Regions from separate parts of the Mesorhizobium montanum genome, predicted to be linked through region 2. Evidence: predicted binding sites of a transcription regulator. Region 2 holds the regulator's gene; the other holds the start of a gene.
What was found. The regulator PhoB, encoded in region 2, activates phosphate uptake and scavenging genes when phosphate is short. The targets are predictions, from matches to a motif close to TGTCATNNANCTGTCAT.
Positions count from the first base shown of each region.

Region 1 (15,403 bases), 340 kb from region 2:
ACATCTACCAGGAGGCGGCGCGGGCTATCCGGGCAGCGCGCAGGAAGGGTGGCAAGCCGGCTAAGGATGTGGTCTTTCCGACGATCGCCGACGGCGTTGAAGGCATGGCCTTCATCGAGGCCTGCGTGAAGTCATCGAAGAAGAACGGGGCGTGGACCAAGCTGTAACCGGCCTCGGCGCCCCCTCACCCGGATTGCCAGCCGAATTGCAAAGAGCAATTCGGCTGGCAATCCGACCTCTCCCCGAGGGGAGAGGAGGTGACCGGCGCTGACGCCAACACCTTGTCCCCGCCGGGGAGAAGGTGGCTGCGAAGCGGCCGGATGAAGGGGAGTGCGGCGTAGCTGGCGCAGGAGTTGGCCAGCAGCCAAAGGGGAGGGGGTGTCGATGAAAATCGGCATGTGCATGTTCTTGTGGACGACTAGCGTCTCAACGAGGCACGAGGCGCTGCTGAAGGATATCAAGGCGACCGGTTTCGACGGCGTCGAGATCCCGGTCTTCGTCGGGTTACCTGACGATTACAAGAAGCTCGGCGAAATGCTCGACCGCATCGGGCTGGAGCGCACCGCGGTCTCGGCCATGGGCGATCCGGCGATGAACCTGATCTCGCCGGACGCCGCGACGCGCAAGGCCGGCATCGACTACATGAAATGGGCGATCGACTGCAGCGCGGCGCTCGGCGCGGACAGGCTGAGCGGTCCGCTGCATTCGACGCTTGGCGCCTTCTCCGGCAGTGGCCCAACGGTGGCCGAGAAGAAGCGCTCGGTCGCCTCGCAGCGCTCCATCGGCGATCACGCCGGCAAGAAGGGCGTCACCATCGGGCTCGAAGCGCTCAACCGCTTCGAATGCTACCTGGTGAACACGATGGACGATCTGTGCGAGCACATCGAGGCGATCGACCGGCCGCACATCAAGGCGATGTACGACACCTTCCACGCCAACATCGAGGAGGCCGACCCGATCGGCGCCTATACGAAGCATCGCCGTAACGTCGTGCATATCCATATTTCGGAGAACGATCGCGGCGTGCCGGGGCGCGGCAACATCCCCTGGAAGGAGACTTTTTCCGCCATCCGCAAGAGCGGCTATGACGACTGGCTGACCATCGAATCCTTCGGGCGCTCACTGAAGGACCTGGCGGCGGCGACCAAGGTGTGGCGCGATTTCGCGGAGAGCCCGGAGGCGGTCTATCGCGAAGGGTATACGCATATCAGGAACGGGTGGAAGGCTGCAGCCTAACGCCTTTTTTCGTCATCCTCGGGTCTGCGCAGTCGCTTCGCTCCTTGCTCCGCCCGTGGATAACGAAGGCGCGGTTGGCCACCGGCAGTGATGGGCGCTGCGTCCGTTACCCCTGCGCGGCCTGCAGCCGGTTATAATCATGCAATGTGCGGCTCAGCCGGCGGCGGAGGAAGTTCGAGACGTTGTCGAAGATGAAGACGACGAGCAGCGTCAACAGCACCATGTAGAAGACGTTGGCCCAGTTGGAATTGGTGCGCATCGCTTCCCACAGCTTCAGGCCGATGCCGCCGGCGCCGACGGCGCCGATGATGGTGGCGCCGCGGGTGTTCGATTCCCACTGGTAGAGCGTCTGGCTGATGAAGATCGGCACCACTTCCGGCAACACGCCATAACGCTGCACCAAAAGGCCGTTGGCGCCGGTCGAGAGCACACCTTCGCGCGGCTTGTCGTCGATGTTTTCCAGCGCCTCGGAATAGGTTTTGCCGAGCGTGCCGATCTCGGTGAAGAAGATCGCGGCACTGCCGGCCAGCGGTCCGGGACCGAAGGCGCGGGTGAAGAACAGCGCCCAGATCAGCATGTCGACCGAGCGCATGAAATCGAAGAAGCGTTTCAGCACCTGGCTGAGCACGCCGCTCGGCGTGATGTTGCGGGCGGCGAAGAAGGCAAGCGGGAAGGCGACGATGCCGCCGAGCAGCGTGCCCAGGAACGCCATGACGATGGTCTGCAAGAGCTTCGTCCAGACGTCGCCGTGCTGCCACTGGGCGTTGTTCCAGATATTATCGGCGGCAAGGGCGAGGTTCGACGTGCCGGGCTGAAGCTCAGGTCCGGAGACGATCAGCGAGATGACCTCGCCGGCCGGTTTACCGAAGAAGGGCGAGCGGGTGTCGAAGACGAAATTCGCCCAGCCGAGGAAGCGCTTGCGCACCTTGACGCGGTCGACGGTGATGCGCGCCTCGCCGGCAAAACCCATTTTGGCGACGATTTCGTCGTCATGGACCGTTACCCAGTCGGGTACCGGGCCGCTCACCGCCGGCTTGCCGCTGGTCAGCGATACCGGCACCGTCACGCCATTGGCTATGATCGTCGCCCTGGTCTTGTCGAAGGTGACGGATTTTGCGTCGCCGTCGATCTGAACCGTGAAAGTGCCGTCGGGGTTCTTGATCACCCAGTCCGGATTGGGGTTCTCGCCGAGCGCCGAGAAACGCGGATATTTCGGCGTGATCTGCGGCTGGTCGAGACGGAATTCCGGCTGCAGGTCGTAGCTGATCCATTGGGACAGAAAGAGCGGCAGGCGTTCCCAGTGCGAGTCGCGCAGCACCTGCGGCAGGCTGAAGAACCACAAGGCATAGGCAAGATAGAGCATCGTGCCGGCGATCAGCAGTAGCGGCCAGAAGCGCTTGTAGGCCGGCCGCTGGAATATCTGCGGGTGGCGTTGTTCAATAGCGCTTACTTGGTCGGCGGTCATGGCGGTCATTTTGTTTGGACCATGATCTTTTCCAAGATCTTTTCCAAAAACCGGTCTCCACTTTTTGGGGTCATGGTCTAGGCGCTCATCAGGAAAGCCTGCTCGCCGACGAGCTTGCGGCGCAGCCAGGCGGAAAACTGGTCGACGAGGAAGATGGTGGTGAAGAGTAGGAGCACCAGCGCCAGCGTCTTGGCGCCGAAGCCGCGCGAGATCGAGAGCTTCAACTCCTCACCGATGCCGCCACCGCCGACCGCGCCCATGATTGTCGAGATGCGCACGTTGATCTCGATCCGAAGCAATGTGTAGGACATGAAATTGGGCAGCACCTGCGGCAGCCCGGCGAAGCGCACGCGCTCGAACCAATTGGCGCCGACCGCGCGAAGGCCTTCCTCCGGGCGCATGTCGATGTTCTCGTTGATCTCATAAAACAGCTTGCCCAGCGCGCCGATCGAATGCAGGCCGATGGCGATGATGGCGGCGACCGGGCCGATCGAGACGATGGCCGCGAACAGGCCGGCAATGACGATCTCGGGGAAGGCGCGCAGCAATTCCATGAAGCGCTTGACGATGAGCCGCAGCATCGGGCTCGGCGTGAGGTTGCGCGCGGCGATGAAGGAGAAGGGAACGGCGAAGACGAAGCCGATGAAGGTCGAGACCAGCGCCACGTTCACCGTGGTCAGCATCAGCTCGAAATACTCAGGGACATAGAAGCCGCCCCAGACGTAGACGCGGCCGAGCGGGAAGTTGAATTCCTGCGTGCCTTTGTCGTTGGGCGAGGCGATATCGAACAGCGCCCGCCAGACGTCGTTCCAATCTTTCGGGACCAGCCAGCTCAGGAAATCGAGGATATGCGGCAGCCGGTCGAAGAAGTGGCCGGCATTGGCCTCGTCGGCGAACCACATGGTCGCGCACATGGCCACCAGTAGAAGACCGACGCCGAGTGCGGTGTAGAAGCGGCGCAGAGAGGTCTGGCGCCGCCAGGCGTCGGCCTGCTGACGGGTCGCGTCGGAATGGAGTGTCGCTGATGTCATGATCGGGACATGCAAAAAGGGCGGCGTTTTTCGCAGCGCCGCCCTTCTAATGCCTTTAGCCGCCGATAGCGGCTTTGCGGGCTTCGACGATGACGCTGTAGAAGTCCGGCTTCACGGGAACATAGCCAGTGAAATCGCCGCCTTCGACGCCTTCGAAGCAGGCCTTGTCCTTGCCCGGCAGAGCGGTGAAGAAGGCGGCCAGCTTGGCGGTCATGTCGTCGCCGAGCGCGGTGCGCACGACCAGCGGGCCGTTCGGGATCAGGCCCGAACGCCAGACTTCGACGAAGTCGTTCGGGTCGACGGCGCCCTTGGCGACTTCCTTGTGGAAGGTGCCCGAGGTGTAGCCGTTCTTGAAATCGCCGATGCCGGAGGAATCGTCCACGGCAATGTCGACCTTGCCGTCGCGCACGGCCAGCACGTTGTTTTCATGACCGCCATTGAACTGGGTCGAGGCGAAATAGGTCTCGTTGGAAGCGCCAGTGTCCTTCGGAATCTGGGTCAGCGGGATCAGGTAGCCCGAGGTCGAATCCGGATCGGCGTAGCCGAGCTTCTTGCCCTTGGCCGACTTGATGTCGGTGATGCCGGACGTCTTGAGCGCGAGGCCAACCGAATAATAGCCGGTCGAGCCGTCGGTCTGCTTGGTGGTGAGGATCGGGGTGACAGCCTTCGGATCTTTGAGATAGACGCTGGCATAGCCGGACGCGCCGAGCTCGGCGAAGTCGAGCGTGCCGCCGAGCAGGCCCTGGATGACGCCGTCATAGTCGGCGGCCGGGAACAGCGAAACCTTCTCGAAGCCGAATTCCGACTTCAGGTGGTCGGCGAGGCACTGGTAGTTGCGCAGACGGTCGGTCTCGTTCTCACCGCCGAGGATGCCGACGCGGAATTCCTTGATGTCAGCGGCGTGCGCGGCACTTGCCGCCATGGCGAGCAGCGAAACCGCCCCAAAAACCATCTTCCTGAACATTTTGATCTCTCTCCTGTTGTTCCGGCTGCGCGCCGGCGGCGTTCTGATTTTTCACGTCTTGCCTTTGACGCTGGCGGGCGATCCGGGTTGCTCTGCTGACATCCACGATTTGCCCGGACCGCCTGGGGCCGGGGGTGGGTTCAATAGCCAGGGAATGCTGGTTCGAGCGGTCCGGCGGATGCGGTGATCTTCGGCTTGATGGTGACGCTGGTCGACGTGATCGCCTCGGAGATCTCGGCACCGCTGGCATCCGCGCCATAGACCGTGCGCACGGCGTCGCGGTCGAGGTCGTGCGGACCGCCGTCGAAGACGACCTCGCCGGCGGCCATGCCGATGATGCGGGTGCAATAGGCGCGGGCGGTGTCCAGCGTGTGCAGATTGGTGACGACCGTGATGCCTTCGCGCAAGTTGATGTCGCGCAGCGAGTCCATCACCACCTTGGCATTGAGTGGGTCGAGCGAGGCGATCGGCTCGTCGGCCAGAAGCACCTTCGGCTGCTGCATCATGGCGCGGGCGATCGCGACACGCTGCTGCTGGCCGCCGGACAGCGTGCCAGCCGGCTGCAGCGCGGTGCGCGCGATGTCGAGGCGTTCGAGCGCGGCCACCGCTTCGGCACATTCGGTGCGGGTGAACATGCCAAGCAGATTGGAAATCGTGGAGCGATGGTTGAGGCGGCCAAGCAGGACGTTGGTAAGCACGTCGAGGCGCGGCACGAGGTTGAACTGTTGAAAGATCATGGCGCAGTCGCGCTGCCAGCGGCGCAGCGGCGAACCCTGCAGGCTGGAGACCTCGGCGCCGTCAAAAAAAATCGACCCCTGGCTGGGATCGATGAGACGATTGATCATGCGTAGAAGCGTCGACTTGCCGGCGCCCGAGCGCCCGATGATGCCGACCATCTGGCCGCGCGGGATCGAGATGTTGATGTCGCTGACGGCAGTGTTCTTGCCAAATCGTCGGGTTACGCCGCGGATTTCCAGCGTGGCCGATAATGCCGACATACCAAAACTCCAGTCCGTCGCGGTTTTGAAGGTCTGTTAACCTTCGCTATCGCAGGCCGATGAAGCTGGGGTGTCGGATTGATGTCAGTTTTGTTACGAGTCACAGGCCAGAATTTTGTCGATGCATGTCGTTGTCCCAAAACCGCTGCACACTTTTGAGCGACATGCATCGCCATCATTCGAGCACGAGCAATTCCTCGAAATGCTTCATGTCCTTGAAACTGCAGAAGGCCGGGGGCCTGAGCTCGATCACCGGAGCCTCGCGCTCGAGGAACGACAGGCAGTCGTCGAACAATTCCCGCCAGGCTGCGGCCCGCGCATCGGCGAGGCGGCGGACCTGATAGGCAAAGGTAATATGGAAGACGTATGTGTCGTGGTCCGGGTGGCGGTAGCCGAACGGCGCTGAAAGGGCGTCGCGCCAGGCTTTCAGGATCCGGCGGTCTTCCTCGGTGGCGCCGGCGACGGTGAGACCGGTCGGCAAGACTTCGACAGTTTTGACCTTGAAGGGGCCGTGCTCCTCGAAGCCTTGCAGGCGCTCCACATAAAGGCGGGTCATGTCGTCGATGCCGGTGTCGAGCGGCACGTCCGACGGCCAGTAGGGAAGACGGCGCCGGTATTCGATGATGCCCTGGAACAGGGTCATGTGCAGGCTGGAGATCGGCGTGAAGGCGAGGCGATCGGCATCGGGCATCGCCAGCATGCGTTGGCGCACCCCGATGACGGCATCGTAGGAAGGGGTGCCTTCGACCAGATGGCACACGACGGTGTTGCCCGGCTCGAGGAGGAAATTGCCCGACGCGTCATAGCGGGTGCCGAGATGCGTGGGCGGGGTCGGGTTGGTGCCTTCGAAGTATCCGGCGAGCGAGGGTTTGACTGTGTCGAGCATGGCAATCTCCTGGGAGAGATCGCGTCGTGTCCGAGTCGTGTGTCAAGGTTGTGAATGGTGAAGAAGGGCTTCGTTGCCATTCACTATTGACCATTCACGATCTTCAACCGCCGTGCTTTTCGAGAAACGCCTCGGCCTCCAGCTGGCGAAAATCATCGAGCGCGGAGCGCAGCCTTGCATGGTCCCAATCCCACCAGGCGAGCGCCTGGTAGCGCTCGGCGATGCTGCGGTCGAAACGCTCGCGGATAGGCTTTGCCGGCACGCCGCCGACGATGGTGTAGGGCGCAACGTCCTTCGACACCACCGCACCGGCGCCGACCGCAGCGCCATCGCCCACGGTCACGCCGGGCAGGATGGTCGAGCCGTGGCCGAGCCAGGTGTCGTGGCCGATGGTGACGCGCCGGGCGCGGCGCTGGGCGAAGAAATCGCTCTCATGCTCGGCGTCTTCCCAATAGTCGGAGGCGCGGTAGGTGAAGTGATGCAGCGTCGGCCGCCAGGTCGGATGATTGGTGGCGTTGATGCGCACGCTTGCCGCGATGTTGGAGAACTTTCGAATAGTCGCGCACCAGACGGCGCAATCCTGCATCATGTAGGAATAGTCGCCGAGCTCGCATTCGGCGACACGGCTGCGCTCGGCGATTTCGGTCCAGCGGCCAAGCGTCGAGTTTTCGACCTGCGCCGTCGGATGGATCAGCGGCGTCTCCGAAAGTTTTTTGCTCATGCAGCAATCTTTCCAGCGGCGAAGGCGGTGACGTCGATGACGCGATCGGCGACAGCGTCACGCACGTCGAGATCATGGAAGATGCCGAGCAAGGCAACGCCCGCCGTCTTCTTAGCGGCGATGAGTTCGACCACGACATCGCGGTTCTTCGCGTCAAGCGAGGCGGTGGGCTCGTCGAGCAGCAGGATCGGATGCTCGGTGATGAAGCCGCGCGCGATGTTGACGCGCTGTTGCTCGCCGCCCGAGAAGGTCGCCGGCGGCAAGGCCCAGAGTTTTTCCGGCAGGTTGAGCTGCGCCAACAGCGAACGCGCCTTGGTCCGCGCGATTTCCCTCTCGTCGCCGCGCTCGACCAGCGGTTCGGCGACGACGTCGAGCGCGGAGACGCGCGGAACGGTGCGCAGGAACTGACTGACATAGCCTATGGTGTGGCGGCGCACGGAAAGCACGGTGCGCGGGCTGGCGGAGGCAAGATCGATCAGGCCGCCCGCGTGCTGGACGATGATCTGACCTTCGTCGACGGCGTAGTTGCCGTAGAGCATCTTCAGGATCGAGCTTTTTCCCGCGCCAGACGGACCGCCGAGCACGGCGCATTCGCCGGCGCGGATCGAGAAGGAGACGCCCGCCACCACCGGCAGCGTGACGCCGTCGCGCAGATGCATGGTGAAGCTCTTCGCGATGTCCGAGACAACGAGCGGAGTGGGCATCAGAAAGTGCTCCTGTCGTTGTTTGCCTGGTGGTTGAAGTACCCCCACCCGGACCTTCGGTCCGACCTCCCCACAAGGGGGAGGTAGGGCGCCGGCGTTCTACCCTCCCCCTTGTGGGGAGGGTCGCTGCGAAGCAGCGGGGTGGGGGTAGGTGCCAGGGAAATGCGTTCCATCGTCAAACCTGCAAAATCGAGGACACGAGTAGCTGCGTATAAGGCGCGCGCGGATCGTCGAGCACGCGGTCGGTGAGGCCGCTTTCGACGACGCGGCCGTCCTTCATCACCATCATGCGCTGCGACAGAAGCCGCGCCACCGCGAGGTCGTGGGTGACGACGATCGCGGCGAGGCCAAGATCGGTAACCAGCCCGCGCAAGAGGTCGAGCAGGCGCGCTTGCACCGAGACGTCGAGGCCGCCGGTCGGCTCGTCCATGAACACCAGACGCGGGCCTGTCACCAGGTTGCGGGCGATCTGCAGGCGCTGGCGCATGCCGCCGGAGAAGGCGCGGGGCTCGTCGTCGATGCGGTCCTCGTCGATCTCGACGCGCGACAGCCAGTCGACGGCGGTGGCGCGGATCTTGCCATAGTGGCGGTCGCCGACAGCCATCAGCCTTTCGCCGACATTGGCGCCGGCCGATACGGTCATGCGCAGTCCGTCTGCCGGGTTCTGGTGGACAAAGCCCCAGTCGGTGCGCATCAGGAAGCGGCGCTCGGCCTCGCTCATGCGGTAGAGCTCGCGGAGCTGGCCGTCGCGCATGCGATAGCTCGCCGTGCCGGAGGAGGGCAGCAACCTTGTCGACAGGCAGTTGAGCAATGTCGTCTTGCCGGAACCGGATTCGCCCACGACCGCCAGCACCTCGCCCGGCCAGAGGTCGAAGGTGACGTTCTCGCAGCCGACACGCGAGCCGTAGAATTTGGAAAGCGCTGAGACGCGCAGCAGCGGTTCGTCGGTCATTTTGCCTCCCGACCCTCCCCCTTGTGGGGAGGGTCGGCGCGCAGCGCCGGGGTGGGGGTGGAAGAAAGAGAGGATTGGCCGTTCCCCCCACCCGCGCCTTCGGCGCAACCTCCCCGCGAGGGGGAGGTAGGATTGTCGCGCCGCTTCTCGCAGTGGTCGGTGTCCGAGCAGACGAACATGTGGCCGCCATGGTCATCGAGGATGACCTCGTCGAGATAGACGTTCTCGGCGCCGCAGAGCGCGCAGGGCTGGTCGAAGGTCTGGACTTCGAAAGGATGATCCTCGAAATCGAGGCTGACGACGTCGGTGAAAGGCGGCACCGCGTAGATGCGCTTCTCGCGGCCGGCACCGAACAGCTGCAAAGCCGGCGAACGGTGCATCTTCGGATTGTCGAATTTCGGCGTCGGCGAAGGGTCCATCACATAGCGGCCCTCGACCTTGACCGGATAGGCATAGGTGGTGGCGATGCGGCCGTGCCTGGCGATGTCTTCGTAGAGCTTCACATGCATGAGGCCGTATTCCTCCAGCGCATGCATTTTTCGAGTCTCGGTCTCGCGCGGCTCGAGGAAGCGCAGCGGCTCGGGGATCGGCACCTGGAAGACCAGCACCTGGCCCGCCGTCAGCGGCTGCTCGGGAATGCGGTGGCGGGTCTGGATGATCGTTGCCTTCGCCGTCTCCGTGGTAACGGCGACATTGGCGACCTTCTTGAAGAAGGCCCGGATCGAGACGGCGTTGGTGGTGTCGTCGGCGCCCTGGTCGATGACTTTCAGAACATCATCCGGGCCGATGATCGAAGCGGTGACCTGCACGCCGCCGGTGCCCCAGCCATAAGGCATCGGCATCTCGCGCGAGGCGAAGGGAACCTGGTAGCCGGGAATGGCGATGCCCTTCAGGATGGCGCGGCGGATCATCCGCTTGGTCTGCTCGTCGAGATAGGCGAAGTTGTAGGTGGCGATCTCTGTCGGTTGCGCGGTCATTCCGCGGCCTCCCTCTTCTCTTCGGCTTTGCCCTCATTCATGCGCGCTTCGTATTCGGCGCGCATGCGGCGCACGAGGCCGAGCTCGGCCTGGAAGTCGACATAATGCGGCAGCTTCAAATGCTCGACGAAGCCGGTCGCCTGGACATTGTCGGAATGCGAGATGACGAACTCCTCGTCCTGCGCGGCGGCGACGATATCCTCGCCGAGCTCGCCGGCGCGCAGCGCGCGGTCGCACAGCGCCATGGCCATCGCTTTGCGTTCGCTCTGGCCGAAGACCAGGCCGTAGCCGCGGGTGAATTGCGGCGGCGCCTTGGCCGAGCCCTTGAACTGGTTGACCATCTGGCATTCGGTAACGCGGATCGACCCGAGCGGCGCGGCGAAGGGCAGCTCCGTCACCTCTAGCTCCAGCTCGACCTCGCCGATACGCACCTCGCCGACGAAGGGGTGGTTGCGGGCGTAGCCGCGCTGCGTCGAATAACCGAGCGCCAAGAGAAAACCCTCGTCGCCGCGCGACAGCGCCTGCAGGCGAATGTCGCGCGCCATCGGGAACTGCAACGGCTCGCGTGTGATGTCGCCGGGCACATGGTCGAGCGGCATGTCGCCGTCGGCTTCGATCAGCCCTTCATGGGCGAGGATCGCTGAAACGCGCGGCATGGCCTCGGCCTCGACCGAACGCCGCGCGGGCGTCTCGACCTCGGCGCCGGCGGCGAGGTCCGGATCGAGCAGGCGGTGGGTGTAGTCGAAGGTCGGGCCAAGCACCTGCCCGCCGGGCAGGTCCTTGTAGGTGGCCGACACGCGCCGCTCGACCTGCATGGCGCCGGTATCGACCGGGTTGGTGTAGCCGAAGCGCGGCAGCGTGGTGCGGTAGGCGCGCACCAGGAAGATCGCCTCGATCATGTCGCCGCGCGCCTGGACGACGGCCAAGGCCGCAAGCTCGCGATCATAGAGCGAGCCTTCGCTCATCACCCGGTCGACGCCGAGCGCCAGCTGCTCGACGATCTGGTCGAGGCGCAGCGCCGGCACCGAGCGGTCGCCGCGGCGGCGATCGGCCAGCAGCCGATGGGCGTTGGCAATAGCGGCTTCGCCGCCTTTCACCGCGACATACATGTCATGCCTCCATGGTCTTGATGCGGGTGGTGCGCGGCAGGCAGGCGAGGCTGCCGGGCGCGGCCAGAATGATGTCGACGCCGCGCGGGAAACGCTGGTTGTTCTGCTTCCACTGCTCGACGAAATGGCGCGGCATGCCGGTCGGCGCGATCATCGCCGTCTTCTCGATGCCCGGGCCTTCAAGCAGCAGCGTCGGACCGGAACCGAGATCGCTGGTGAGCAGGATCAGCGTCGTCGAGCGGTCGGGATATTCCTGCGTACCTTGCGAGAAACCGTCGAGCGCCGCCATCTCCTTCGGATTGGCGATCAGGGCGAAATGCGCGTCGGCCGGCGTGTTGGCCATGGCCAAGGGCGCGCCGGTGTGAAAGCCGAGCCAGGCCTTGACCGAGGCTTCCGCCTGCAGCGGCGGATCGAGCCAGACCGGCGTATCGTTGTCGCAGAGTGCCAACGCTACGGCGCCGGCCGTCGCCGACAACGGCGCCGGCGGGTGAGCGAGCTGCGCGAGGGCCTGGACGGAACCGGGGCGAGCCATAGCGTCCATGATGGCTCGGAAGACGACTTGCGCGTCGAAGACCGGCTCAATGAAGCCGCCGTCGATCGATTGCGTGGCGATATTCATCAATCCTCTCCGCGCACCATGGTGAAGAAATCCACTTTCGTGGCCGCCGTCTCGACGCGGCGCGTCTCGCGCGCCGTGTCGTGCGCCGCGCGCAGGGGGGCGACCAGTTTCGTCTCGACCGCCTCGCGTTGCGCCGGATCCTGCCAGAGCGCGTCGGCTATCGCCGCGAGCCTTGCCTTGCCCTTGTCGCGGCCGAGCGCGTAGGAATGGCCGACCTGGCCGGATGGCAGACGCACCGTGGCGCGGGTGACCGTCGCCTCGCCGACATTGAACGGCGCGCCGCCGCCGCCGATCCGCCCGCGCACCGTCACCAATCCGGTTTCGGGGCCACGCAAAAGCTCCGCCTCCGAGGGCAGACCGGCCTCGTTCCACAGACGCGCGATGTCGTCGGCCGCAGCGTGTGCCAGCGTTGCCATCATGGCCTTTCGCCCGGCCTGCTCGCGCGCTTCCCGTCCTCGCATGGCGTCGCTCCCTGCATGCAGAAATTTGTCTATTGATATAGACAACTATACAAATTATACTCACCTCGTAACGGGAGTCCATGACGGGTGGATGACAACCCGGGAAAAATGCGCGGGGGCGATAGGTGGTCGGACTGGCAAGCAGCATTGAAAGGCGTAACGGCGTGTCGCTGTGGCGGCAGATCGCCGACAGGATCCTGCAGGGGATTGCGAGCGGCGATTTCGCGGAGAATGCGGCACTGCCGCCTGAAGTCGTGTTGGCCGAGCGATACGGCGTCAACCGTCACACGGTGCGCAGCGCTATTGCAGCACTTGTGCAGGAAGGCGTGCTGAAGGCCGAGCAGGGACGCGGCACCTTCGTCTTGTCGCGCAAGCGGCTGTCCTATCCGATCGGCGCACGCACGCGCTTCTCGACCGGACTGCAGGGGCAGACGACCGAGCGGCATATCGCGCTGCTTTCGTCATCGACCGAACCGGCCAGCCGGCGCATCGCCGAGTCGCTGGGCATTGCCAAGGGCGCGGTCGTCATCCGCCTGGAGACGCGCGGCGAGGCCGACGGTCACCCGGTGTCGCGTGCAACGACCTGGTTCGACGCCAAACGCTTCGCCGGCATCGAAGCGGCAATGGCGGAGACAGGATCGATCACCGCCTCGCTGAAGCGCTTCGGCATCAATGATTATCTTCGGAACTCGACGGTGCTGTCGGCACGGCACGCCGATGCCGACGATATTGCCGCGCTGGATCTGCAGCCTGGCGCCATCGTGCTGGTCACCGTCGCCGTCAACGTGACGCTCGACGGCCAGCCGATCCAGTTCGCGGAGTCGCGCTTTCCAGCGGAGCGGGTGGAACTCAGGCTCTCGGCCAACGATTAGAAGCGTCCTATCCGACCTCGATGATCGCCTTGATCAGGCCGGATTTCTCATGCGTCCACCGTGCCAGATCACGCGGCGTTTGGCCAAGCGTCGTGCGGTGGGTGACGAGTTTGTCCAACGGCACGGCGCCGTTGCGGATCGAAGCCGCGACATGGTCGAAATCGGCCCTTAGCGCATTGCGGCTGCCGACGAGCGTCATCTCGCGCTTGTGGAACTCGGGATCGGAGAAGGTGATGTCGTCCTTGACGACGCTGACCAGCACCAGCGCGCCGCCATGCGCGACATGGGCGAAGGCCGACTGCACCGACCGCGTGTTGCCGGTCGCGTCGAACACGAGGTCGAAACCTTCACCGTCGGTTGCCTGCCGCACCAGTTCGGCGGCGGTTGCCTTCGAACTGTCGAGCGGGGCAAAGCCGAGTTCCTTTTCGGCGAAGCCGAGACGCTCGGTGCTCATGTCGAGCAGGCTGACGTCCAGCCCGGCGATGCGCGCGAAAATCGCCGTGCCGAGGCCGATCGGGCCGGCGCCGATGACCAGCGTGCGCGCGCCGGGCATGCCAAGCGAGCGGCGCACCGCGTGCGCGCCGATGGCCAGGAATTCGACTGTGGCGGCGTCGGCCAATGACAGGCCGTTTGCCGGATAAAGGTTCTGCGCCGGCACCAGGATCTCGTCGCACATGGCGCCGTCGCGGTGCACGCCCAGCACTTCGATCTTCACGCAGCAATTCGGTTTGGCGTGTCGGCAGGCAACGCATTTGCCGCAGGCGAGATAGGGGTTGACGATCACCGGCTCGCCGACGGCAAGGTCGACGCCTTCACCTCTCTCGGCCACGGTGCCCGCAACCTCGTGGCCCATGATGCGCGGATAGGCGAGGAAAGGGTGCTTGCCTTCGAAGATGTGGTAGTCGGTGCCGCAGATGCCGACATGGCTGACCGCGATGCGCGCCCAGCCGGGCGGAGGCGCGCCGGGGTCGGCGCGGTCTTCGAGGACGAGATCGCCGGGCGAGCGGCAGACGACGGCTTTCATTGGGCAAATCCAGAGTTCAAAAAAGCGCGCCGGCCTCGGTTGAACGGGGCCGGCGCGGAAGTTTCAGGGAGGATTCATTTGCCGCGACGGCGCAGACCGTCGAAGTAGACGATGACGATGATCAGCAGGCCGGTGATGATCCGCTGCCAGAAGGCATTGACGTTGAGCAGGTTGGCACCGTTGTTGATGGTGGCGAGGATGAAGGCGCCGAGCAGGGGCCCGTGCACCGAACCCACCGCGCCGAACAGCGAGGTGCCGCCGATCACCGATGAGGCAATCGCCTGCAGTTCCCAGCCCTCGGCCTGGGTAGGGTTGCCGATGCCGATGCGCGAGGCGAGCAGCACGCCGACGAAGGCCGCGCACAGGCCGGACAGCGTATAGGCCATGTAGATGGTGCGCTGCACGTTGACGCCGGACAGGCGCGACGCCTCGGCATTGGAGCCGACCGAGAACAGATAGCGGCCCCAGCGGCTGTGATGCAGGAAGACGTAGGCCGGGATACCAACCAGGATCACCATCCAGAACAGATTGGGGATGCCGACGAAGGAGTTGCGCGAGAACTCCTGGAAGGCGTCGTTGTTGATCGAGATCGAATTGCCGTTGGTCATCAACAGGCCGATGCCGCGCAGGGACGTCAGCGTCGCCAGCGTGATGATGAAGGGCGGCAGACCCATCTTGACGATGCCGAAACCGTGGAACAGGCCGATGGCGACGCCGACCAGAAGCGTGATCAGGATCGCGGCGAAGACCGGTATGCCGGCATTGATCAACATGGCGGCGATGACGGTGGTGAAGCCGACCACCGCGCCGACGGAAAGATCGATGCCGCCGGTGATGATGACGAAGGTCTGGCCGACCGCCAGGATGGCGATCATCGAACCTTGCCGCAGCAGGTTCGAGATGTTGTTGGCCGAGGCGAAGCTCGGCGTCGCCAGCGACAGAATGACCCACAGCAGAACGAGCAGCGCCAGCAGCGTCAGCCCGAACAGGGCGTTGTAATTTCGCTTGGGCTTTTCGGCGGCGATGGCCTCGGTGCTCATGTCTGACCTCCCTGTTTTTCTTGTTTCTCGGCGAGCGCCTGCGTGAGAATTTCCTCGTGATCGGCGCTGTGGAAGCCATGCGTGGCGACCAGCTTGCCGCGCCGGAACACATGCAGCGTGTCGGCGAGCTCGTAGACTTCCGGCAGATAGGACGAGATCAGGATGATGCCGGCGCCCTTCGATAGAAGCACGCTGAACAGCCGGTAGATCTCGGCCTTGGTGCCGACGTCGACGCCGACCGTCGGCTCGTCGAAGATGAACAGCTTGGCGCCATGCGCCAGCCATTTGCCGATGACGATCTTCTGCTGGTTGCCTCCGGACAGGCTGGAGGCAAGCGCATGGCG
Region 1 covers NZ_JAVIJF010000001.1:51,773-67,175, reverse strand. Annotated here, with positions in the region: gene RFM68_RS00335 (Gfo/Idh/MocA family protein) at 1-167, shown strand, start outside; gene RFM68_RS00330 (sugar phosphate isomerase/epimerase family protein) at 385-1,236, shown strand; gene phnE (phosphonate ABC transporter, permease protein PhnE) at 1,343-2,710, opposite strand; gene phnE (phosphonate ABC transporter, permease protein PhnE) at 2,779-3,732, opposite strand; gene phnD (phosphonate ABC transporter substrate-binding protein) at 3,788-4,696, opposite strand; gene phnC (phosphonate ABC transporter ATP-binding protein) at 4,837-5,694, opposite strand; gene RFM68_RS00305 (DUF1868 domain-containing protein) at 5,870-6,580, opposite strand; gene RFM68_RS00300 (DapH/DapD/GlmU-related protein) at 6,684-7,301, opposite strand; gene phnL (phosphonate C-P lyase system protein PhnL) at 7,298-8,005, opposite strand; gene phnK (phosphonate C-P lyase system protein PhnK) at 8,181-8,957, opposite strand; gene RFM68_RS00285 (alpha-D-ribose 1-methylphosphonate 5-phosphate C-P-lyase PhnJ) at 8,954-9,934, opposite strand; gene RFM68_RS00280 (carbon-phosphorus lyase complex subunit) at 9,931-11,043, opposite strand; gene phnH (phosphonate C-P lyase system protein PhnH) at 11,045-11,662, opposite strand; gene phnG (phosphonate C-P lyase system protein PhnG) at 11,662-12,123, opposite strand; gene phnF (phosphonate metabolism transcriptional regulator PhnF) at 12,258-12,995, shown strand; gene RFM68_RS00260 (zinc-binding alcohol dehydrogenase family protein) at 13,003-14,019, opposite strand; gene RFM68_RS00255 (ABC transporter permease) at 14,094-15,059, opposite strand; gene RFM68_RS00250 (sugar ABC transporter ATP-binding protein) at 15,056-15,403, opposite strand, start outside.
Region 1: a site for PhoB is predicted at 5,776-5,792, ahead of phnC (phosphonate ABC transporter ATP-binding protein). Genes of this name have one in related genera too.

Region 2 (15,403 bases):
GCTCGTCCTCGACGGCAAGACCCTGGCCCAGATCTATCTCGGCGCCATCACCACCTGGGATGATGCCGCGATCAAGGCGCTCAACCCGAACCTCACCCTGCCTTCGACCGCCATCGCCGTCGTCCACCGCTCGGACGGCTCGGGCACGACCTTCAACTTCACCGACTATCTCGTGAAGCTCTCGCCCGACTGGAAGGACAAGGTCGGTTCGGACACCGCCGTCGAATGGCCGACGGGCGTCGGCGCCAAGGGCAGCGAAGGCGTTGCCAACACCGTCAAGCAGACCGACGGCGGCATCGGCTACGTCGAGTACGCCTATGCCAAGCAGAACAAGCTCTCCTACTCGAAGATGTTGAACGCAGCCGGCAAAGTTGTCGAGCCGTCGCTCGAATCCTTCGGCGCCGCCGCTTCGAACGCCGACTTCAAGGGCGCCAAGAACTTCAACGTCATCATCACCAACGAGCCCGGCGACGCCACCTGGCCGATCGCTGCTTCGACCTGGGTGCTCATCCACAAGACCCCGGATGACGCCGCCGCCACCGGCGAGGCGCTCAAGTTCTTCGCCTGGGCCTATAAGGACGGCAAGGAAACCGCCAAGACGCTCGACTACGTCTCGATCCCGGACAGCGTCGTCGACCTGATCAAGGCTTCGTGGAAGTCCGGCATCCAGGCCGGCGGCAAGCCCGTCTACGCCGGCGAGTAACAAAATGAAGGAGCGCCGCATCGCGGCGCTCCTTTTCGTCCTCGAGCCAAAGAGCAGAACCTGACATGAGTGCTGTCCAGGAAGCCATGCCGGCCGTTCGTGGTTCGCGCGATGCCACGGTCAGGCGCTTCGCCCTTACCGATGCGATCTTCCGCGCATTGACGAAAGCCGCCGCGATATTGGTCCTGGTCTTGCTCGGCGGCGTTGCTTTCTCGCTGGTTGCCGGCTCCTGGCCGGCCCTGTCGGCCTTGGGCTTCTCCTTCTTAACCAGCGAGAGCTGGAACCCGGTGACCGAAAAATTCGGCGCATTGGCGCCGATCTACGGCACCGTCATCACGTCGGCCATCGCCATCCTGATCGCCGTGCCGATCGGCATCGGCATCGCCATCTTCCTCACCGAACTTTGCCCGCGGCCGCTTCGGCGCCCGATCGGCATGGCGGTTGAACTGCTGGCCGGAATTCCCTCGATCATCTACGGCATCTGGGGGCTGTTCGTTTTCGCGCCATTCCTGCAGACGACCGTGCAGCCCTTCATCATCTGGCTGTTCCATGGCGTTCCCGGCCTCAACAACCTGTTTGCCGGCCCGCCCTATGGCATCGGCCTGCTGACCTCGGCGATGATCCTGGCCATCATGATCCTGCCTTTCATCACCTCGATCAGCAAGGACGTGTTCGACACGGTGCCATCGGTGCTCAAGGAATCGGCTTACGGCATCGGCTGCACGACCTGGGAAGTGACGCGGCGCGTCGTCATTCCCTATACACGTGTCGGCATCATGGGCGGCGTCATGCTCGCTCTCGGACGCGCGCTCGGCGAGACCATGGCCGTCACCTTCGTCATCGGCAACGCCCACCGCATCAGCAGCTCGCTGTTTGCCCCTGCCACGACGATCTCGGCGACTATCGCCAACGAATTCACCGAAGCCGTCGGCGACCTCTATACCTCTTCGCTGGTGGCGCTCGGCCTCATCCTGTTCGTCATCACCTTCATCATCCTTGCCATCGCGCGCTACATGCTGATGCGCATCGACGCCCGCACGGGAGCCTGACCGATGTCGACATCCCTTGCACTCCATAACAGCCGCAAGAGAAAGAACGGCGTGATGATGACGCTGTGCGTCGTCGCTGCCGGCATCGGCCTTGCCTGGCTGGCGCTGATCCTCGGGGCGCTGATCTACAAAGGGCTGTCCGGCGTCTCGCTGGCGGTGTTCACGCAGATGACGCCGCCGCCCGGTGACGCCGGCGGCCTTCTCAACGCCATCTACGGCAGCATCGTGATGACCATCATCGGCATCGTCGTCGGCACGCCGATCGGCGTGCTGGCCGGCACCTACATGGCTGAGTATGGTCGCTTCTCGAAGCTGACGACGGTGGTGCGCTTCATCAACGACATCCTGTTGTCGGCGCCCTCGATCATCATCGGCCTGTTCGTCTATGAGCTGATGGTGCGGCCGATGGGCCATTTCTCCGCGATCGCCGGCGCCGTCGCGCTGGCCATCCTGGTCATCCCGGTCGTGGTGCGCACCACCGAGGACATGCTCAACCTGGTGCCCAACGCCTTGCGCGAAGCCGGCACCGCCATCGGCGCGCCGCGCTGGGTGGTGATCCGTTCGGTCGCCTACCGCGCGGCAATGTCGGGCATCGTCACCGGTATCCTGCTTGCGATCGCCCGCATCTCCGGCGAGACCGCGCCGCTGCTCTTCACCGCGCTCAACAACCAGTTCTGGTCGAGCAATCTCAATGCCCCGATGGCCAGCCTGCCGGTGACCATCTTCCAGTTTGCCCTCAGCCCTTACGAGGAATGGCAGCAGCTGGCCTGGACGGGCGCACTCATAATCACCCTGACGGTTCTCGGGCTGAGCATCTTCGCCCGCAGCCTAACCGGACGCAGAGAGGACAGATGAAACCGATGTTGTCCACGGATCTGAACGTAGCCGACACGACCGTCGAGAAGGCCAAGATCGAGATCAAGAACCTCAATTTCTACTATGGCCAGTCGAAAGCGCTGAAGGACATCAACCTGTCCCTGCCCGAGCGCAGCGTGACCGCCTTCATCGGGCCGTCGGGCTGCGGGAAGTCGACGCTGCTGCGCGTGCTCAACCGCATCTACGAGCTCTATCCGAAGCAGAGCGCGGAAGGGCAGGTGCTGCTCGACGGCAAGAACATCCTCGACCGCTCGCAGGACCTCAACCTGCTGCGCACCAAGATCGGCATGGTGTTCCAGAAGCCGACGCCGTTCCCGATGTCAATCTACGAAAACATCGCCTTCGGCGTCAGGCTCTATGAAAAGATCGGCAAGGCCGAGATGGACAGCCGCGTCGAGCAGGCGCTGAAGCGCGCCGCGCTCTGGAACGAGGTCAAGGACAAGCTCAACGCCAGCGGCCTCAGCCTCTCCGGCGGCCAGCAGCAGCGCCTATGCATCGCCCGCACGGTGGCGGTGAAGCCCGAGGTGATACTGCTCGACGAGCCGGCCTCCGCGCTCGATCCGCTGTCGACCGCCAAGATCGAGGAGCTGATCGACGAATTGCAGGCCGACTACACCATCGTGATCGTCACCCACAACATGCAGCAGGCGGCGCGCGTATCGCGGCAGACGGCGTTCATGTATCTCGGCGAGCTGGTCGAGTTCGACCGGACCGAGAAGATATTCACCTCGCCCCGCGAGAAGCGCACGCAGGACTACATCACTGGCCGCTTCGGCTGAGTTCATACGAGGACATCATTATGGCCGAACATACCGTCGCTTCCTTCGACGAGGATCTGAGGCAGATCAGCCGGCTCATCAACGACATGGGCGACCTTGCCGGTTCCATGGTCGGCGCTTCGACCCGGGCGCTGCTCGAGTCCGACAATGCGCTGGCGCAGCGCGTCGTCTCCGAAGACGCCATCATGGATGCGCGGCAGCGCGAGCTCGACGACCGCGCCATCACGCTGATCGCCAAGCGGCAGCCGATGGCGGACGACCTGCGCCACGTGGTCGGCTCGATCCGCATGGCCGGCGACCTCGAGCGCATCGGCGACCTGGCCAAGAACATCGCCAAGCGCGTCGGCGCCGTCGGCATCAGCGCCGCGCCGCGCGATCTCACGCATTCGATCGATTCCATGGCGCAGTTGGTGCTGATCCAGGTCCAGGCGGTGATACAGGAATATACGGTGGGCGATGCTACGGCGCTGGCCAAGCTTCGCAACGACGACGAGCGCATCGACGTCAAATACACGTCCGTCTTCCGCGAGCTCCTGACCTACATGATGGAAGATCCGCGCAACATCACCGCTTGCACGCATCTTCTGTTCTGCGCCAAGAATCTCGAGCGCATCGGCGACCATGTGACCAACATCGCCGAGAACGCCTATTATGTGTTGACCGGCACGCAATTGCCCGCGAACCGCCCGAAGCAGGACGAGACGGCAATGTCGGCGCCGGCGGCGTGACGGAAAAGGTTATCTGCCAATGATCGCGCCACGCATCATGGTGGTGGAGGATGAGGAGCCGCTGGGGGTGCTGCTCCGCTACAACCTCGAATCCGAAGGTTACCAGGTCGAAGTGGTGACCCGCGGCGACGAGGCCGAAATCCGCCTGCAGGAAAACGTTCCCGACCTGCTCGTACTCGACTGGATGGTGCCGGCGGTTTCCGGCATCGAGCTTTGCCGGCGTCTCAGGATGCGGCCCGAGACCGAGCGGCTGCCGATCATCATGCTGACGGCGCGCGGCGAGGAGAGCGACCGCGTGCGCGGCCTCTCGACCGGCGCCGACGACTATCTGGTCAAGCCGTTCTCGACGCCGGAGTTCATGGCGCGTGTCAAGGCGTTGCTGCGCCGCGCCAAGCCGGAGGTGCTGTCCAGCGTGCTCAAGGTCGGCGACATCGTGCTCGACCGCGAATCGCATCGCGTCTACCGCAAAAAGAGCGAGATCAGGCTCGGCCCGACCGAGTTCCGGCTGCTCGAATTCATGATGCGCCATCCCGGCCGCGTGTTCTCGCGCAGCCAGCTGCTCGACAATGTCTGGGGCGAGACGATCTATATCGACGAGCGGACCGTGGACGTGCATGTCGGCCGCCTGCGCAAGGCCGTCAACAACGGCCGCATGCCGGACGTCATCCGCACCATCCGCGGGGCAGGCTACGCAATCAGGGAAGATTAGGCCGCAATTCCGGACGGAAGGGCTTACGGGCGAAAACGCCGAGCCTACCGTGTCACACTTTTCCTGGAATTGCTCTGGTGAGATGCGCTCGCTGACATTGGTCGCTCGGTCACCGTCTTCGTATTACGCTCAGCCGAGTTCTTGGGCGATTCCGATGAGAAGCCCTTCAGGCCCTCGGATGTAGCAGAGCCGATACGCGTCTTTATACTGGACTACTTCGCCTACGAGATGCGCGCCGCGCTTGCGGAGCCCTTCAAGCGTCTCGTCGATGTCGTCCACGGTGAACATCACGCGGAGGTAGCCCAGAGCATTCACCGGGGCGTTGCGGTGATCCGCGACGGCAGGCGGTGTGAGGAAGCGGGAGAGCTCGAGCCGGCCGTGGCCGTCCGGCGTGCGCATCATGGCAATCTCGACGCGCTGATCGCCCAGCCCAGTGACACGTCCGGCCCATTCTCCTTCGATCATAGCCCGACCTTCGAGCTCGAGGCCGAGCTCGCGAAAGAAATCAATCGTCGTCGCGAGATCCTCGACGACGATTCCTATGTTGTCCATCCGTTTGAGCGCCATGTGTCCGATCTACAAGATGTGGTCGGGTCTGACAACGGACGGGTTCGATACTTCCGGCGCGGCAGGCAGCGAGGCGACGCGCGGACCTGGGATGACCCGCGGGAGGCAGCAGCCAATCCCGAACGTTGGCGATGAGCCACGCGTGTCAACGCCGCCTCAGGCCACGTTCTTCCCCGCCGCGCCGGTCCTAGATTGGACACCGGGAGCGAAAATCTCCTGGTCGACGAAGGTCAGCGCGCGCATGGCGCAGCCTTCGCGGATCAGCGGCAATTCGTTCGGCTCGGTGTCGAAGGAGATCGATTTCGAGTGCTGGCCGCCGGCGGTCTGGGCGATCGCCTCCCGCAGCGCCGGCTCGATCAGGTCGAAGGCGGCGGCGCTGACGCCGACCATCGCGACAGGCGCCGGATCGATCAGCGCAAACAGGCTGCCGAGGCTGAAACCAAGCGCCTCGCCCGCCCGGCGATAGGCCTCGCGCTCCGGGCCGTCCTTCTCGCGCGCCTTCGCGGCAAGGGCCCGCATATCGGCGTCGCCGACGTCGACCGGCTCGGCGTCCTCGCCCATCTTCATGGCACTGCGCCAGATCGCATAATTGCCGGCATAGGCCTCGACGCAGCCGCGGCGGCCGCAACGGCAAAGCGCGCCGCCCGGGCGGTGGATCATGTGGCCGAACTCGCCGCCGGAGGAATGGGTGCCGGTGAACAGCGTGCCCTTCAGCACAAGGCCCATGCCAATGCCATGTGAGAGCAGGATAGCGATGAAGTCGTCGCGATAGCGCTCGGGGTCGCGCCACTGCAGCGCCACCGCCATCATGTTGCAGTCGTTCTCCATGGTGGCTGGGATGCCGAATTCCGTCTCGAGGATGTCGGCAAAAGGAATGTCGGTCAACGGCGTGATCGGCGACCACAGCATGGCGCGTGCATGGGTGTCGGTGATGCCCTGAATACCCATGGCGATACGCGCGACACTGCCCAGGTCGAGGTCGGGATCCTGCAGCCGGCGCCGGACGATTGCCATGCATTCGCCGATCAGCTGGTCGCGCGGCATGACAAGCGTGTCCAGGCGCTGCTGTTCCTCGGCAATCACCTGGCCGGCATAGTCGATCACGGCGACCGACAGGAAATTCAGCGACAACACCACGGTCAGCACCGCGGCGGCTTCAGGGTTCAGCGCAAGGCCGATCTGCGGCCGGCCGCGTTTCAACGCCGTCGGCTCGTTGGCCTTGCTTTCGGTAAGAATGCCCTCCTGGATCAGGTCGGCGGAAATCGCCGAGATGGTCGAGTGGCTGAGCCCTGTGGTGGCGGCAATCTCCGTCCGCGAGGGCTGGCCGGCGCGGCGCACGGCCGAAATCACCATGGCGCGATTGCGCCGGCGCAAATCGTCATGGCGGATTCCGACCGACATCGTCTCGCACGTCCTCCCGGGTCATCGCGGCCTTGTGATGATGCCATGGCCTGTCGCCGACACGCTAGGGATAGTGGCAGAAGCCAAAGCCCATGTCATTATTTATTGCGGACGTCGAAAAAAATGGCCGGACCCATCAAAAGCCATCAGAATCTCAGTTGACAGTGTCGTTTTGCTGGATCACTATTTTTTTGAGGCTCGAAAAAAAGCCTCTGTGCCGGCCTTCGGGCCAGTCTGGGTCGCGCCGCACAGGGCGCAGGGAGGATATCATGAAAAAATTCGCAGCCGCCATTCTGGCGGGCGTTGCCATGTCGTTGACACTGGCGTCGGTAGCCGAGGCGAAGGACAAGGTAATCGGCGTCTCGTGGTCGAATTTCCAGGAAGAGCGCTGGAAGACCGACGAAGCGGCGATGAAGAAGGCAATCGAGGCCGCCGGCGACAAGTATATTTCGGCCGACGCGCAGTCCAATCCGGGCAAGCAACTGACCGACGTCGAAAGCCTGATCTCGCAAGGCGCCAACGCGCTGATCATCCTGGCGCAGGATGCCTCGGCGATCGGCCCGGCGGTGCAGAAGGCGCTCGATGAAGGCATCCCGGTCGTCGGCTACGACCGCCTGATCGAGAACAAGGACGTGTTCTACCTGACCTTCGACAACAAGGAAGTCGGCCGCATGCAGGCCCGTGAGGTGTTCAAGGCCAAGCCGGAAGGCAATTACGTCTTCATCAAGGGCTCGGGCTCCGATCCGAATGCGGATTTCCTGTTCGCGGGCTCGATGGAGGTGCTGAAGGACGCGATCGACAGCGGCAAGATCAAGAATGTCGGCGAGGCCTATACGGACGGCTGGCTGCCAGCCAATGCGCAGAAAAACATGGAGCAGTTCCTGACCGCCAATGACAACAAGGTCGACGCGGTGGTGGCGGCCAATGACGGCACCGCCGGCGGCGTCGTCGCGGCGCTGACGGCTCAAGGCCTGGCCGGCACCGTTCCGGTCTCGGGCCAGGACGGCGACCATGCGGCGCTCAACCGCATCGCGCTCGGCACGCAGACCGTGTCGGTGTGGAAGGACGCGCGCGAGCTCGGCAAGAACGCCGCCGAGATCGCCTCGCAGCTCGCCGATGGCAAGAAGATGGCCGACATCGCCGGCGCCAAGGACTTCACGACGCCCGGCGGCAACACCGTCAAGTCGCTGTTCCTGACACCGGTCGCGATCACCAAGGACAATCTCAACGTCGTCATCGACGCCGGCTGGATCAAGAAGGACGAAGTCTGCGCCGGCGTTGCCGCCGGCAGCGTCAAGGTTTGCAACTAAGCCTTACCGACGTTCGATCACGTTACTTGCGCCGCGGGCTGGAGCGGTTCATTGAACCGCTCCAGTTCTTTGTTGCCGCAATCCCGGACGGAAAACCGCTACGCACTTTTCCTGGAATTGCTTTAAAGCCGCGGCGTTTTCTCAAAAAGATTTGTGTTTCCGCCTCTGGCGGATAGCTTCTAGGTTGGTCCCGGTGTCCGCGTCAGACGGACAAGCCGGCGGGAGAAAATCATGACCGACACGACGTCTACCTCACAGGCAGACACCGCGCGCGCGTCGGAACTCGGCGCCGTCGCCCGGTTCCTGAAGGCAACCGAGCTCGACACCCGCATGCTCGGCATGATCGGCGCGCTGCTCCTGATCTGGATCGGGCTGCATGTGATCTCCAGCCTGCGTCTTGGCGTCAATCCGCTCGACTTCGACAGCCGCACGTTCCTCACGCCCCGAAATCTCTGGAACCTGTCGGTGCAGACTTCGGCCGTGGCGATCATGGCCTCCGGCATGGTGCTGGTCATCGTCATGCGCAACATCGACCTGTCGGTCGGATCGGCCGAAGGTGTGATCGGCATGGTCATGGGTTTTGCCCAGGTGCATTTCCTGGTGCGCTTCGTCGGGCTTGAACTGGGCAATCCCTGGATCTGGATCCTGGCCTTGCTGATCGGCCTGGCGCTCGGCCTGCTCATTGGCGCCTTCCAGGGCTTCATCATCGCCTATCTCGAAGTGCCGGCCTTCATCGTGACGCTGGGCGGACTGCTGGTATGGCGGGGTGCTGCCTGGTGGGTCACCAGCGGCCAGACGGTGGCGCCGCTCGACGCCACGTTCCAGCTGATGGGTGGCGGCCCGGCGGGCTCGATCGGCGCCAGATGGAGTTGGGCCGTCGGCATCGTCGCCTGCCTGGCTGTCGTATTCATGCATTTCAACGGCCGCGTGCAGCGCAAGCGCTTCCGCTTCCCGCTGCGTCCGGTCTGGGCCGAGACGCTGCTGGCCACGGTCACCTGCGCGATCATCCTGGGCGCGGTGTGGCTCGCCAACTCCTATCCGTGGCCGGTCGGCATCGTGAACCGCTACGCCGCCGCCAACAACATCACCGTTCCCGAAGGCGGGCTGTTCATCGCGCATGGCATAGCCATTCCGGTGCTGATGGCGGTCGCCGTCGGCCTGATCATGACCTTCGTCACCAAGCGCACGCGCTTCGGCCGCTATGTCTTTGCCATCGGCGGCAATCCGGAAGCAGCCAACCTTGCCGGCATCAACACGCGCTGGATCACCATGAAGGTATTCATGATCATGGGCGTACTGGCGACGATCGCGGCGGCAATCTCGTCGGCCAGGCAGAATTCATCGACCAATGCGCTCGGCACCCTGGACGAGCTCCTGGTCATCGCCGCGGCGGTCATCGGCGGCACGTCGCTCGCCGGCGGTTCCGGCACCGTGCTCGGCGCCATGCTGGGCGCGTTGCTGATGCAGTCGCTGCAGTCCGGCATGGTGCTGCTCGGCGTCGACTCGCCGCTGCAAAGCATCGTCGTCGGCGCCGTGCTGGTCATCGCCGTCTGGCTCGACACCGTCTACCGCAAGCGCGTCTGAGGGGGAGAACATCATGACAGAGAAAACCGCTTCCGCAGGCGTTCCGCTGGTCGATATGCGCAACGTCTCGATCGCCTTCGGCGGCATCCGCGCTGTCGACGACGCGTCCGTCGACCTTTTCCCCGGCGAGGTGATGGCGCTGCTCGGCCACAACGGCGCCGGCAAGTCGACGCTGATCAAGATCCTGTCCGGCGCCTACAAGCGCGACGGCGGACAGATATTCGTCAATGGCGAGGAGGCTTCGATCTCCAACCCGCGCGACGCCAAGAAATACGGCGTCGAGACGATCTACCAGACGCTGGCACTGGCCGACAATGTCGATGCCGCGGCCAATCTCTTCCTCGGCCGCGAGCTTATGACGGGCTGGGGCACGCTCGACGACGCCGCCATGGAAGCCCAGGCGCGCAAGGTGATGGGTCGGCTCAATCCGCGCTTCCAGCGCTTCAAGGAGCCGGTCATCAAGCTGTCGGGCGGACAACGGCAGTCGGTGGCGATCGCGCGTGCGATCCTGTTCGACGCCCGCATCCTGATCATGGACGAGCCGACGGCCGCACTCGGCCCGCAGGAGACGGCCCAGGTCGGCGAACTGGTCAGACAGCTCAAGGCCGACGGCATCGGCATCTTCCTGATCAGTCACGACATCCACGACGTGTTCGAACTCGCCGACCGGGTCTGCGTGATGAAGAACGGCCAGGTGGTCGGCACCGCGCGCACGACCGATGTCACCCAGGACGAGGTGCTCGGCATGATTATCCTCGGCAAATGCCCACCTGGCGCCATCCCCGGGCCAGGCGCGCTGAAGATCGCGGCATGACACGATGAATCAGAGCAATTCCAGGAAAAGTGTGAAACGGTTAGGCTCGGCGCCTTCGCCGTAGCCCTTCCGTCCGGAATTGCGTCAAAACAAAGAGACAGAGCGGTTCGCCGTTTCCATGAAACGGTGAACCGCTCTGGCCGGCTGTCGGCGGCCGGCTCCTATACCAGCCGCCTTGATGGTTTGGCCTCGCCATTGTCTTGTCATCCAGACTTGCCCATAAAGGTCCGACCGTTCCTGGACCTCCGGCTGTTGAAGAAACTCTTTCCCATCGTCGCCTTCATAGCCGTCGCGCTGATCAGCCTGACGATGGCGGGCTTCGCCTATTTCGCGACGCAAGAGGCGGCGCGGATAAAATTCGAAGGCATCGCCGACGACGCGCTCAGCCGCATCGAAAGCCGCATCGACCTGCATCTGTCGCTGCTGCGCTCGACGCAGGCGCTGTTCGATGCGCGCAACGGCGACATCACGCGCGGCGAATTCAACGCTTTCTTCACCGCGCTGAACATCGGCGACAACTTTGCCGGCCTGCGCGGCATAGGCTTCCTCAGGCTCGCCAAAACCGGCGACGAGGCCGCGGTCGAACGCGACATCCTGCACGAGCATGGATCGGCCCACCCGGTATATCCCGCCACGACCCAGCCGTGGCGGACGCCCATCGTGCTGTTCGAGCCGCTCGACACGTCCAACCAGTCGATCATCGGCTTCGACATGTTCAGCGAGCCGGTACGGCGCGCCGCAATCGAAAAGGCGATGGCCGACGACCAGCAACATGCGAGCGGCGTGGTGCAGCTTGGCCAAGGCGCCGGCGTGGCGCAAACCTTCACGGGTTTCCTGGTGTTCGTGCGGCTGAACGTCGAAACCGCCCCCGACGTCATCAATGCAAGCCGCTCCTCGACGGCCGGCTTTCTTTATGCCGCATTCCGCGCCGGCGACCTGTTCCAGGTCGCGCTCAGCCATTCGCCGTTGCTGCCGGTCAATGTCGAGGTCTATGACGGCAAGCCGGAGGCCGGCAATCTGCTTTTCCGTTCGGAAGCACCACCGGCGGAACGTATCGGCGCGAGGCTTTTGGCGCGTCGCGATATCGTCGTCGCGGGCCGGCCCTGGACCGTGCTGTTCAGGCCGACAAGCGCCTTCGAGCCACCGTCCTCGCGCGCCATTCCGGTGATGCTTGGAATGTTCGGATTGCTGCTTGCCGGCGCTATCGCCCTGGTGGCGCGCTATCAGGAGCGTGCCTATGACGCGAAATCGGCGCTGCACGAGGCGACCGAAAAGAGCCTGCTGGAAAAGGACCTGATCCTGCAGGAAATGAAGCATCGCATCAAGAATTCGATCACCCGCGTGCTGGCGATCGCGCGGCAGACGGCCTCGCAAGCCACCGACGTCAAGGAGTTTTCCGCATCGTTCTCGGCACGCCTCCAGGCCATGGCGGCATCCCAGGATATGCTCACGCGCTCGCGCTGGCAGAAGGCCGCTCTCGGCGATCTTCTACGTATCGAACTCGGGCAGGTGTTCGGCAAGGACCTCCCCGAAGGCGTGTTGTCCGGGCCGGAAGTGCTGCTCGACGAGACGACGACGCAGGCACTCGGGCTGACCTTCCACGAACTCGCCACCAACGCGCTGAAATATGGCGAAGTCGGCAGCTCGACCAATTCCCTGAAGGGAAGCTGGGTTCTCAAGGTCGACTGGAGCGTCGAAGGGCGCGGCCGCGAGCGGACGCTGGTTCTGAACTGGCGCGAAGCGGGTCAGAAGAAACTGGAAGCGCCGGCCAAAACGGGGTTCGGCACCAAGCTGATCGATCTCAACGTCACGCGCGAATTGCGCGGCACGATCGCGCGCGATTACCGCGACGATGGACTAAAGGTGGAAATCAGGATCCCGCAGGCCATGTGAGCCCAAAAACCCTTGGTGGCGGGCGAAGCAGCGACTTGAATTTTGAATTCAAAAGAACCGGAGGCCGGTTCCCGGCCTCCGGTTCTTTCCGGTGCTAGTTGCAGCGAGCCGTGTAGATCCGGCCGCGATGATCGCGATACTGGCAATAGCCGTTGCGCAGGTTGCGAACCAGGAGGCCCGACCCGGCGCCGACCGCCGCGCCGATCAGCGCACCTTTGCCGCCGCCGACCAGGCCGCCTATCCCGGCGCCGATCAGGCCGCCGCCGACGACGTCCTTCTCGGTGCTGGTGCAGCCGCTGACAGCGACCAGGGCAATCATGGCAATGATCATGTTCCGCATAGAATTGCTCCTCACTTTTGTCCTCGCTTTTGGCAGTGCCAGCAGCCATTTAGCATGAAAAAGCATGCTGTGCCCGTTCGATTTCACTGTTGCCTAAGATAGTCTTTCGGGGACGCTCGCCGTTCGACGCGACAAGCATGCCGGAAACCTCCAGGGGTGCGACCAGCGTGCCGTCGGGGTGCACTTCCAGACGATCTGGTCGTAATCGTCCTCCAGCGCCGGATCGACGGCGAGGCATTTGCCGATGATGCGGGGCGCCTGACCCCGCAGATCGCCGAGGGCGAAGTGCATTTCGGCGTCACAAGCGTGCGCACAACGATTCCCGGCGAACAGAAGTTCCGGGTCCGGACTTTAGAGCGCGTCGCGATGAAACGGATTCAAGCGGCGCGCTTTAAGTCTTCGTTTTGATGCATGTCGCCCAAAACCGCTGCGCATTTTTGGGCGACATGCATCAGTCGGGTGTCAAAGTCGCGCGCGGGGGGTCAGAACAATTGCCAGGCCGCGGCCAGGGCCACGGCGGCGAGAAGGGCGATCGCGCCAAGGCGGAGCGAAAGATGAGATGATCGTGGCGCCGGCGGTGGCTCGGCATCCTGGAAGCCGCTCATCGAGACGCGGGCGGCCTGCTCCAGCCTGTTCATGTCGGCAGCCATCATTTTTAGTCTCCCAGGTCGCGCGCCGGGGCGCGGATGGGTTTTCCGGCGCATCGTTAGCCGGGAGCACAGGATCGGGCTTTATGGTGAACAGCCGGTTAAGGGCCGTAGAGCGGGTCAGCGTTTCACGGAGACGCTGAACCGCTCTATCTCTTTGTTTCAACGCAATTCCGGACGGAAGGCTACGGCGAAGGCGTCGAGCCTAACCGGTTCCCACTTTTCCTGAATTTGCTCTAGCCGGCAAAGCTCCGGAACACCGGCGGCGCAATCAATCCGTCTCGAAATTTCCGTGCGGGACGGTGAGGCGGTATTCCATACGGTCTTTGCCGATTTCGAGCGTCGCGGAGCCATTCAGCGACATCGGCACGACGCGCTCCAGTGCCACGCTGCCAAAGCGCTTTTCATTGCGCGGCGCGTCGCCGACCGCCTCCCTCCAGGTCAGCAAAAGGTTGGGCGAGGGTCCGGCTTCAGGCTCAAGCCTTGCCCGCACCTCGACGTGGCCGTCCGGCCGCGACAACGCGCCATAGCTCACGGAATTCACGGCCAACTCGTGCATGGCCAGGCCGATATGCAGGGCGGCGTTGGGATTGAGATAAGGATTTTCGCCCGCGAAGCGCAGGCTTTGCGCCAGATCGCTGCTGTAGCGGCCGACCTGGCCGGATACAAGCTCCTGCAGCGCGGCTCCCCGCCAGTTGGAGGATGTGACCAGGTCCTGCGAGGAAGCGAGCGATTGCAGCCTGCCCCGAAACCGCGCCAGGAACTCGCCAAGCGTCTCCGTATAGCGCCCGGTCTGGGTGGCGATGCTCTGGATGATAGCCAGGAGATTTTTCGATCGATGGCTGACTTCGCGCAACAACGCCTTCAGCGTCTGCTCGCGGCGCTTCTGCTCTGTCGTCTCCACCATAGTGGTGACGACACCGAGGACTTCGCCGGCTTCCCCGCGGTCGGCATCGATCCAAAGCTGAAACCAACGGGCGCCCTGGCTTCCCGGAAGACTGAGCTCGAACTGTTCCGCATTGCCGGATTCAATCACTTTGAGTTTGGCGGCCCTTATGCGTTCGGCCTGCGCCTGCGAAAGCAAATCCTTGCCATCAGCCGTTTCGGATGCCCAAGGCGCGTTCATGTTGCGCGCCCAGACGGTCTCCATCTGCCGATCTTGGTAGAGCACCGAAATTCCGGCATTGTGCAGGGCATGAAGCAAGGCCCGCCCCAGATGCATCCCGTTCTCTGCGGGATGCATCGCGATCACGTCGCCGTCCTGCTTTTCAACCCTGTCTTTCGTGGGACCCTCGGAAGGTATTGGAAACATCCCCGCACTCGGTCCTTGAACGGCTCAATTCGCAACTGGTTCCGCATGGCACCGACGCCCCGAAATTGTTGGCTCCAAAAACGGTCCGCCGGACAGTGCCCTTTGGAGGCGCCGCCCGGCGGTGGCTGGAAACCGTTTGAGGGGTGCGGCTTCCAGTGTTGCGGTCAGGCTCTCCTGAAGAGACCTGCAATGAGCGAAATCACCAGGAAGGCGAGGAAGATGAAGAACAGGATCTGCGCTATGCCTGCCGATGTACCGGCGATGCCGCCGAACCCAAGCGCGCCGGCGATGATTGCAACTACGAGAAATACGAGCGCCCAGTACAGCATGATGCGTCTCCTTCTTATGTCGGGAAAAGAACGTGGCCCGGTGCCGTTTGTTCCACCATTTGCTGAAAAAGACGATCCCCTTGAAAGGGCTTTTCAGACCGCAAAACAGACAGGCGTCAAACGAGGCGCAAAGGCCTCGCAAGACGCTCAAATCCATAGGCTTCGGAAGGGATCAGGCGGCGGCTTTAGCCTGACGGTCGAAGAACAGCGCCTGGCTGATCAAAGCCTTGACCATGTCGGGATTGAACGGCTTGGTGACCAGAAAGGCCGGCTCCGGGCGCTCGCCGGTCAGCAGGCGTTCCGGGAAGGCGGTGATGAAAATCACCGGCACCGGCGTCGAGGACAAAATCTCGTTGACGGCT
Region 2 covers NZ_JAVIJF010000001.1:392,087-407,489, reverse strand. Annotated here, with positions in the region: gene pstS (phosphate ABC transporter substrate-binding protein PstS) at 1-703, shown strand, start outside; gene pstC (phosphate ABC transporter permease subunit PstC) at 769-1,752, shown strand; gene pstA (phosphate ABC transporter permease PstA) at 1,756-2,607, shown strand; gene pstB (phosphate ABC transporter ATP-binding protein PstB) at 2,604-3,407, shown strand; gene phoU (phosphate signaling complex protein PhoU) at 3,428-4,135, shown strand; gene phoB (phosphate regulon transcriptional regulator PhoB) at 4,155-4,844, shown strand; gene RFM68_RS01905 (VOC family protein) at 4,974-5,411, opposite strand; gene RFM68_RS01900 (ROK family protein) at 5,568-6,812, opposite strand; gene xylF (D-xylose ABC transporter substrate-binding protein) at 7,082-8,122, shown strand; gene RFM68_RS01890 (sugar ABC transporter permease) at 8,354-9,706, shown strand; gene RFM68_RS01885 (ATP-binding cassette domain-containing protein) at 9,720-10,520, shown strand; gene RFM68_RS01880 (CHASE domain-containing protein) at 10,773-12,413, shown strand; gene RFM68_RS01875 (YMGG-like glycine zipper-containing protein) at 12,508-12,753, opposite strand; gene RFM68_RS01870 (hypothetical protein) at 13,236-13,406, opposite strand; gene RFM68_RS01865 (sensor histidine kinase) at 13,672-14,643, opposite strand; gene RFM68_RS01860 (DUF1328 domain-containing protein) at 14,877-15,041, opposite strand; gene RFM68_RS01855 (response regulator) at 15,214-15,403, opposite strand, start outside.